2 regions of the Arthrobacter sp. FX8 genome follow, and region 1 is predicted to be linked to the other one. Evidence: predicted binding sites of a transcription regulator. Region 1 holds the regulator's gene; the other holds the start of a gene.
What was found. Region 1 encodes HrcA, which represses chaperone genes, less so after heat shock. Its sites were predicted from a motif close to TTNGCACTCGNNNNNNNCGAGTGCNAA; they were not measured.

Region 1 (4,585 bases):
ACAAGGAACCTGGAGCGGGTCATGCTGGAGGCCCGCCTCCAGTCGGGACTGGATGTCTCAACGCTGAGTGCCGGGGGACGCCACGAGGTGGCTGGACTGATCGCAGCCGGCCTGGTTGATCCTGCTGCCGCATTCCGCGGACGCCTGGTCCTGACCCTCAAGGGCAGGCTCTTGGCAGACGCAGTAGTCCGCCGCATCCTGCCGGACTAGAGCCGGCCCGCGGGCAGTTGCCCTTACTTGATCCAGCGCAGGTTGTACTGGTAGCGGTGCGGCTGGCCCCGGTTGACGTGGATCCCTGCCGCGACGGAGAAGCACGTGAGCGCCACCCAGATCAGCGTGGCAATGACCGCGAAGATGTTCCCGACGTAGGGGACGAACACCAGGATGTTGGCCAGCACCGCGGCGATGGTGGGCGGCAGGCTGAAGTTCAGCGCTTCCTTGGATTCCTGGGCGGTAAATGGCCCGCGGTCACGGAAGATCAAGTAGATCAGCAGCGAGGGGACGCACCCCAGGATCCCGCCGAAGTGCGCCAGCGTCGCCCACTGGCGGTCTTCGCTGGCCGTAAGCGGCAGGGCGTTGGCGGGGACGCCATGGTACTCGGAACGGCCCTGGCCGTCCCTGTGATCACGTGCGTTTTCTGCCACAGTCTGTTCCTTCGAAGGTGCAAGTGGTGCTGACTACAATTCCGGCGCGGTGCGCAGTGCCTCAGGAAACAAGGAACCGCACTACCAAGAATACTGGTTCCCGGGACGCCGTCCGCCCTTCACGGCACGGTCAGGAAATCGATGACTTCCTCGACCCTGCCCAGCAGCGACGCTTCGAGGTCCGCGTACGTGCGCACGGCGCCCAGCAGCTTCTGCCATCCCAGGCCGACATCTTCCTTGGTGGCGTGGGGCCAGCCGAAGGCTTTCAGGATCCCCGTCTTCCAGTCCTGCCCGCGGGGCACGGCCGGCCATTTGTCGATGCCAAGGACAGCGGGCCGGATCGCCTGCCAGACGTCCACGTAGGGGTGACCGACGATCAGGACGTTGCCTGCGGCGCCCGGGGAGGCCATGACGGCATCCGCGATGCGGGACTCCTTGGAGTCAGGAACCAGGTGGTCCACCAGGACGCCAAGACGGCGGCCAGGCCCCGGCCTGAAGTCCGCGACGGCTGCGGCAAGGTCGTCAATGCCGTGCAGGGGCTCGACGACGATGCCCTCCACCCGGAGGTCGTCTCCCCAGACCTTTTCCACCAGTTCGGCGTCGTGCTTGCCTTCCACCCAGATCCGGCTGGCCTTGGCCACCTGGGCGCGTTGTCCGGCGACCCGAACGGACCCCGAGGCCGTCCTGCCCGCCGCGGGACCGGCAGCGGCCGGCCGGGGGGCGGGTGGCATCAGCCGGATCGGCCGGCCCTCCAGGAGGAAGCCGAACCCAAGGCGGAAGGAACGCGATTTTCCCCTGCGGTCCTCCAGCGCCACCACATGCATGCCGCCGGATTTCTCCACCCGGGTCACGGCACCCACCCAGCCCGACTGCACTTCCTCGAGCACCATGCCGCGCTCCACGGGGACCTCAGGCAGTTCCGTCCGGGCGGGAGCGGATATGCCGCGTGGGCCCCAGTTCCGGTAATCCATGGATTTGATCCGCCTAGCGCTAGTGTTCAACTCCGCAATTTCGCCCGGAGCGGTACCAATGCTAACAACGGGCCGAGGCATAATAGACTGTTAGCACTTAGGCATGTCGAGTGCTAACCCTGGGTTGCATCGGGAGGGGCATGCGCCCCGAACCATGGATGGAGGTGGAGAGTGAGCGAGCCACGCAAGCTGGAAGTACTGCGGGCCATCGTGGAGGACTACGTCCACTCCCGCGAGCCGGTTGGGTCCAAGGCCCTGGTGGAGCGGCATCATCTTGGTGTTTCCAGCGCCACCATCCGCAATGACATGGCCGCACTGGAGGACGAGGGGCTGATCACCGCCCCGCACACCAGTGCCGGCCGGATTCCCACGGACAAGGGCTACCGGCTCTTTGTGGACCAAATCTCGGCTGTCAAGCCGCTCTCGGCCGCCGAACGCCGCGCCATCCAGTCCCTGCTCGAAGGCGCGGACGACCTCGACGACGTGCTGGAGAGGACCGTCCGGCTGCTGTCGCAGCTGACCAACCAGGTTGCCGTGGTGCAGTATCCGCACCTGAGCAGGGCACTGGTCCGGCACATCGAATTCGTCCTGCTCGCCCCGCGCAAGGTCCTCGTCGTCCTGATCGCCAACAGCGGCAAGGTGGAGCAGCGGGTGATCGACGTCGGGCAGGACCTTGGCGACGACGCACTGGCCGAACTGCGCACCCGGTTCCTCGGTGCACTGGGCGGAACACCGCTGCGCCAACTGGCCCAGGCGCTGCCCGCCGTCGTCGCCGCCACCCCGCACCCGCAGCGGCAGGCGGCACACGCATTGGCGCTCGGACTGGAGGGCCTGGCGCAAAACAGCCGGGAGGACCGGATGGTCATGGCCGGCACCGCCAATCTGGCCAGGTCCAACGTCGACTTCCCCCTCAGCATCGGCCCGGTGCTCGAGGCGCTGGAGGAACAGGTGGTGATGCTGCGGCTGTTGAGCGAAATGGCCCAGGACCACCGCGGCGTCGCTGTCAGCATCGGACGGGAGAACCCGTACGACGGCCTTGCCGAGGCCTCCGTGGTGGCCACTGCCTACGGTCCGGACAGCTCGGCGAAAGTAGGCATCCTCGGGCCCACCCGGATGGATTACCCCACCACCATGGCCGCCGTCAGGGCAGTGGCGCGCTACCTTTCCAGGATTTTGGGGCCCTGACTCTTGGCCGCCGGAGCGCGCTTCGGCCGGAAAGCAAGAGCTGGGCCGCCCAACTGAACGCAGTACAACAAGGAAGAGATACGAACTTTGAGCAGCCACTATGACGTCCTTGGAGTCTCACCCGAAGCGACGGGTGAAGAAATCAAAAAGGCCTACCGCAAGCTGGCCCGCACCCTTCACCCGGACGTAAACCCCGGTGCGGACGCATCGGAACGGTTCAAGGCAGTAACTCACGCCTACGAGGTGCTTTCGGACCCCCAGAAGCGCCGGATCTACGACACCACCGGCAATGAGAACGGCACCGACAACGGTTTCGGCGGCGCAGGCTACGCGGGCCAGGGCTTCGCGTTCCAGGATATTTTCGACACCTTCTTCGGCGCCGGCGGCACGTCCGGTCCGGCTTCCCGTGTCCGCCGCGGCCAGGATGCCCTGATCAGCGTACGGATCGACCTCCGCGACGCCGTGTTCGGCGTGAACAAGAAACTCGAAGTGGACACCGCCGTGGTCTGCCCCACCTGTGACGGATCCTGTTGCCGCCCCGGCACCCATCCGGAACGCTGCGACATCTGCGGCGGCAGCGGACAGGTCCAGCGGGCCGTCCGCTCCATCCTCGGCCAGGTCATGACGGCCGCCCCCTGCGGCACCTGCGAAGGTTTCGGCACCGTCATCAAGGATCCCTGCAACGAGTGCAGCGGCCAGGGCCGTATCCGCAGCCGCCGGTCGCTGACCATCAAGGTCCCTGCCGGTGTGGCCACCGGAACCCGGATCCAGCTCTCCGGCCAGGGCGAGGCCGGCCCCGCGGGCGGTCCGGCCGGCGACCTGTACGTGGAGATCCGCGTCAACAATGACGCCACCTACGTGCGGGAGGGCGACGACCTGCACGCCACCCTGCACATCCCCATGACGGCAGCCGCCCTGGGCACGGATGTCAGCCTGGAAACCTTCGACGGCACGCAGGAGATCGACGTCAAGCCCGGTACCCAGTCGGGGGAGATCATCACCCTGCGCGGCCTCGGCGTCACCCACCTGAGGGGCTACGGCCGCGGCGACCTGAAGGTCCACCTCCAGGTGGACACCCCGGCCAAGCTCGACCCCGCGCAGGAGGACCTCCTGCGCCAACTGGCCAAGCTCCGTGGTGAACAGATCACCGAGGGCAAGCTCGCTGCCAGCGGCGGCATGTTCGCCAAGCTCCGGGACCGGCTCGGTAACCTGTAGCGGTGAGCAACCCCGTCTTCTTCACGCCCCCCGGTTCGCTGGCCGGGATGGCGGCCGGCCAACTCTTTGTCCTCGACGGGGCGGAGGCGCGGCATGCCGTCACCGTCAAACGGCTGTCTCCCGGCGAAGCGGTGGACATCGTCGACGGCGCCGGCACCCGGATGACCGGGAAGGTGGTGTCCGCCGCTCCCTCCGCACTCGAGGTGGAATGCGGGACGCTGACCGTCGAAGACAGGCCGGACGTCCGGCTGGTGCTGGTCCAGGCCCTCGCCAAGGGGGACCGCGACGAGCTGGCCATCGAGACGGCCACGGAACTGGGCATCGACGCCGTCATACCCTGGCAGTCCGAACGGTCAATCGTCCGCTGGAAGGGCGACCGCGCAGCCCGGGCCCATGCCAAATGGGAATCCTCCGTGGCCGCGGCCGCCAAGCAGGCACGGCGCGCCTGGATCCCCGAAGTGCGGTCCGCCGTCGACACTGCCGGGCTTTCCGCTGCCGTGGAAGCTGCCGACCTCGCTGTCATCCTGCATGAGGACGCCGTTCGGCCGCTGCGCACCGTCCTTGAAGCAT
Region 2 (4,585 bases), 750 kb from region 1:
TGACCCTCTGCATCTCGCTGTCGGCCCGCCCCAGCAACAACGGGACCCGCTTCCACAACCATCTGTACGGGCAGCTGGGCCTGAACTGGATCTACAAGGCGTTCGCGCCCACCAACCTGGAACAGGCCATCGCCGGAGTGCGGGGCCTGGGCATCCGCGGCTGTGCCATCTCCATGCCGTACAAGGAAGACGTCATCGCGCTGGTGGACGAGATGGACCCGTCCGCCAAGGCCATCGACTCCGTGAACACCATCGTGAACACCGACGGCCACCTCAAGGCGTACAACACCGACTACACGGCCATTGAGCAGCTGCTGGCATCCAACGGGGTCCCCACCGACTATTCCGTGCTGGTCCAGGGGGCGGGCGGGATGGCCAAGGCCACCGTCGCCGCGCTCCGGGACGCCGGTTTCAAGGACGTCACCGTCATCGCCCGGAACGAGGCCGCCGGGCGTGCGCTCGCAGGACAGTACGGTTTCCAGTGGCGTGCAGCGCTCGACGGCGGGACGGCGGACATGATCATCAACGTCACCCCCATCGGCATGGCGGGCGGCGCCGAAGCTGACAGCCTGTCCTTCCCCGCGGAGGCCATCGAGGCCGCACGCGTGGTCTTCGACGTGGTGGCACTGCCCGCCGAGACGCCGCTGATCCGGGCCGCCCGCGCGGCAGGCAAGCACGTCATCACCGGTGCGGAGGTTGCCACCATCCAGGCCCTGGAACAGTTTGTGCTGTACACGGGAGTGCGCCCCACCGCGGAACAGGTCCGGGCAGCCGAGGAGTTCATGCGCGCCCAGTAGGCGTTTACACCGGTTCCACCACGATGGCCACGCGGTCCTCGCCGATGCGAGTCAGGACCAGCGTGGCCGTCCTGGCGGAACCCTTGGCGGCGCCCTTGCCCTGCGGGAGGAGCTGCTTCCGCAGCTCTTCCGGGGTCACCGCTGTGCCGCGCTTCTTGATGTCCAGCACGGTGATCCCCTCCTCCTTCACCCAGGCCTTGAGTGCCTTGACGTTGTAGGGCATGACTTCCAGGACCCTGTAAGCCTTGGCGAACGGGGTGTCCAGAAGTTCCGCGGCACAGATGTAGGCAATGTGTTCATCCACCAGGTGCCCGCCGAGCTGCAGCGCCACGTCGGCAACCAGCCCGGCACGGATCACGGCGCCGTCGGGTTCGTACAGGTAACCCTCCACGGGTCCCACCGGAGCGGCCGGGCCAGCGCCGAAGTCCTCTGCGCTGGTCAGCTCGGCGGGCCCCTGGGACCCCAGGACCAGGGCAGCCCGGCGGACCCCGGGCCTGCGCACGGCGTTGAACCAGAGGGTCACCTCGGTCACGTCCCCGGCCACCGACACCCACTGGGCTTCGCATCCCGTGGGCACGGACTCGTGGGGCATGCCCGGGCCCATCTTCACGCCCACCGCCTTCCCCCGGCGGCCAGCGACTCCACGAAGGACAACGGCGGTGAGAAAGCCTCCGGGTCCCAGATCCGCTTGGTCCCCGACGTGGAAGTGACGCGGCGTGCCGGATCCAGCCAGACGCCGTCGATCCCTTCCAGCGGGACCGATGCCGCGTCCGCGTGGACCACCGTGGCATTGGGGAAGGGGATGAGGTTCATGGTGGCGCAGGCGGCGGTGGTTTCATCCATCTCCACGGCGGTGACGGTGATGTCCAGGGAAGCCAGGGCCATGGCGTCGGCACCAAGACCGCAGCCCAGGTCCGCCACGTGCCGGATCCCGGCTGCGGCGAACCGCTGCGCGTGGTGTGCGGCGACGTTCAGCCGGGTGGCCTGCTCAAGGCCTGCCTGGGTGAAAAGCATCTGGCGGGCGAACTCACCAAACTTCGCCTCGGCCCTGGTCCGCAGCCTGGATTGCGTCAGGACGGCGGATACAAGTTCGCCCGGGTGGCCGGCTTTCCGGAGCGCCGAATTGAGCTCAAACGCGTCCTCTTCGCGGTAGGGGCCCAGCGATGCCAGCAACTCCCAGCCTTCGGGGGTCAACAGGGGTGCGATCTGGTCCTGGGGAGCGTGGGGCATGGTTTCCAGCCTAGTGGAGGACGGCTGCCGGGATACGGATACTGTTGAAACCATGGATGACAGCGCAGCCCCAGGGGAGACCGGCGAACATCGACCCAGGGACCGCGGTGTGGCTAGGTTTGCCCGTCCAGCCCTGATCGCCGCGGCCGTGGTGGCCGTGGTGTGCATCGCCCTGTTGGTGATCATTTTCCTGCTGGACACGTTCAACGCCACCGTTTATTCGGTGGGCGGCAACGACATCCACGACAACACGCAGGAGGCGCGGGACATCCGCGGGTTGTACGACGGCGCACGGGCCGGGAGCATTTTCTTCCTCGTTGTTGCCGTACTCACCGCAGCCGGGGCCGGTTGGGTGCTTTACCGGAAACGTCAGCAGGGAGGCGGCGAGGCCGACGGTGGCGAGGACGTGGACTTCGACGACCTGGGCCGTTAGGGAAGCATGTTTGCCGCCCTGGACCGCCGTCGGCCGGAGCCCGAAAGGCTTACGCCGATGACGAAACGTTGGCACTCACCTTGACCGAGTGCTAACCCTTACATAGAGTCTTCATTAGCACTCTCCCTAGGAGGGTGCTAACACATGAAGAGCTGCCAGCCAGGCTGCTGCCGGCACCGCGACGACGGTTTGCCAGCCACGGCGGAAAGCTTTCCAGTCCACGAATTTTGCTGACGAAAAGGAGAGGTCCGAGTGTCGGTCTCTATTAAGCCTCTTGAGGATCGTATTGTTGTCCGCCCGCTCGAAGCCGAGCAGACCACGGCTTCAGGCCTGGTCATCCCGGACTCCGCCCAGGAGAAGCCGCAGGAAGGCGAAGTTGTTGCAGTAGGCCCCGGCCGTTTCGAAGACGGCCAGCGGGTTCCGGTTGACGTTGCCGTTGGCGACGTCGTCATCTACTCCAAGTACGGCGGAACCGAAGTCAAGACCGGCGGCACCGAGTACCTGGTGCTGTCCGCCCGCGACGTCCTGGCTGTCGTCGTCAAGTAACTCTTCCGGATCCCCGTGCCGCCGGCCATGCTCATGCTGGCCGGCAGTGCGGGGTTTCTGTCTTTGAAAGGACAAAACCATGGCAAAGCAGCTTGCGTTTAACGACGCTGCCCGCCGGTCCCTTGAGGCCGGCATCGATAAGCTCGCGAACACCGTCAAGGTGACGCTCGGCCCCCGCGGCCGCAACGTCGTCCTGGACAAGAAGTGGGGCGCCCCCACCATCACGAATGACGGCGTCACCATCGCCCGTGAAGTGGAACTTGACGATCCCTACGAGAACCTTGGCGCGCAGCTGGCCAAGGAAGTAGCCACCAAGACCAACGACGTTGCCGGCGACGGCACCACCACCGCCACGGTCCTGGCCCAGGCCCTGGTCAAGGAAGGCCTGCGCAACGTTGCTGCCGGCGCCGCTCCCGGCCAGATCAAGCGCGGCATCGAAGTTGCGGTTGAAGCCGTGGCTGCCCGCCTGCTCGAAAACGCCCGCCCGGTCGAAGGCACCCAGGTGGCTAACGTTGCCGCCATCTCGGCCCAGAGCGACGAAATCGGCGAACTGCTCGCCGAGGCCTTTGGCAAGGTGGGCAAGGATGGCGTCATCACCATCGAAGAGTCCTCCACCACCCAGACCGAACTGGTCCTCACCGAGGGCATGCAGTTCGACAAGGGCTACCTGTCCCCGTACTTCGTCACCGACGCGGAACGCCAGGAAGCAGTCCTCGAGGACGCCCTTATCCTGATCAACCAGGGCAAGATCTCCTCGATCCAGGAATTCCTGCCGCTGCTGGAAAAGGCACTGCAGGCTTCCAAGCCGCTGTTCATCATCGCCGAGGACGTCGAGGGCGAGGCCCTGTCCACGCTCATCGTCAACCGCATCCGCGGCACCCTGAACGTTGTTGCCGTCAAGGCTCCCGGCTTCGGCGACCGCCGCAAGGCCATGCTGCAGGACATCGCCACCCTCACCGGTGCGCAGGTTGTCTCCCCGGAGCTGGGCCTGAGCCTGGACACCGTTGGCCTGGAGGTGCTGGGTACCGCCCGCCGCATCACCGTCACCAAGGACAACACCACCATCGTCGACGGCGCAGGCTCGGCCGAGGACGTGGCCGCACGCGTTGCCCAGCTGCGCGCCGAGGTTACCCGCACCGATTCCGACTGGGACCGCGAAAAGCTCCAGGAGCGGCTGGCCAAGCTGGCCGGCGGCATCGGCGTCATCAAGGTGGGTGCCGCAACCGAGGTTGAGCTGAAGGAAAAGAAGCACCGCATCGAGGACGCAGTGTCCTCCACCCGCGCTGCCCTCGAAGAAGGCATCGTGGCCGGCGGCGGCTCGGCCCTGATCCACGCCCTCAAGGCACTGGATGAGGATGCCGCCGTCAACGCCCTCGAAGGCGACGCTGCCGCGGCCGTCGGCATTGTCCGCCGCGCGCTGGTCCAGCCCCTGCGCTGGATCGCCCAGAACGCCGGCTTCGACGGTTACGTGGTCACCTCCAAGGTTGCCGACCTGGAAATCAACAACGGGTTCAACGCCAAGTCCGGCGAGTACGAGGACCTGATCGCTGCGGGCGTCATCGACCCCGTCAAGGTCACC

Region 2: groES (co-chaperone GroES) is a predicted target of HrcA. The motif match lies at 2,529-2,555, and genes of this name have one in related genera.

The regions. Positions count from the first base shown of each region.
Region 1 is NZ_CP113505.1:1,593,172-1,597,756, reverse strand. Features, by position in the region: gene hemW (radical SAM family heme chaperone HemW) at 1-210, shown strand, start outside; gene OUO20_RS07235 (DUF4870 domain-containing protein) at 234-644, opposite strand; gene OUO20_RS07230 (DUF3097 domain-containing protein) at 764-1,615, opposite strand; gene hrcA (heat-inducible transcriptional repressor HrcA) at 1,787-2,800, shown strand; gene dnaJ (molecular chaperone DnaJ) at 2,888-4,015, shown strand; gene OUO20_RS07215 (16S rRNA (uracil(1498)-N(3))-methyltransferase) at 4,018-4,585, shown strand, end outside.
Region 2 is NZ_CP113505.1:2,341,715-2,346,299, reverse strand. Features, by position in the region: gene OUO20_RS10735 (shikimate 5-dehydrogenase) at 1-797, shown strand, start outside; partial or broken gene OUO20_RS10730 (THUMP-like domain-containing protein) at 802-2,027, opposite strand; gene OUO20_RS10725 (DLW-39 family protein) at 2,080-2,460, shown strand; gene groES (co-chaperone GroES) at 2,713-3,006, shown strand; gene groL (chaperonin GroEL) at 3,086-4,585, shown strand, end outside.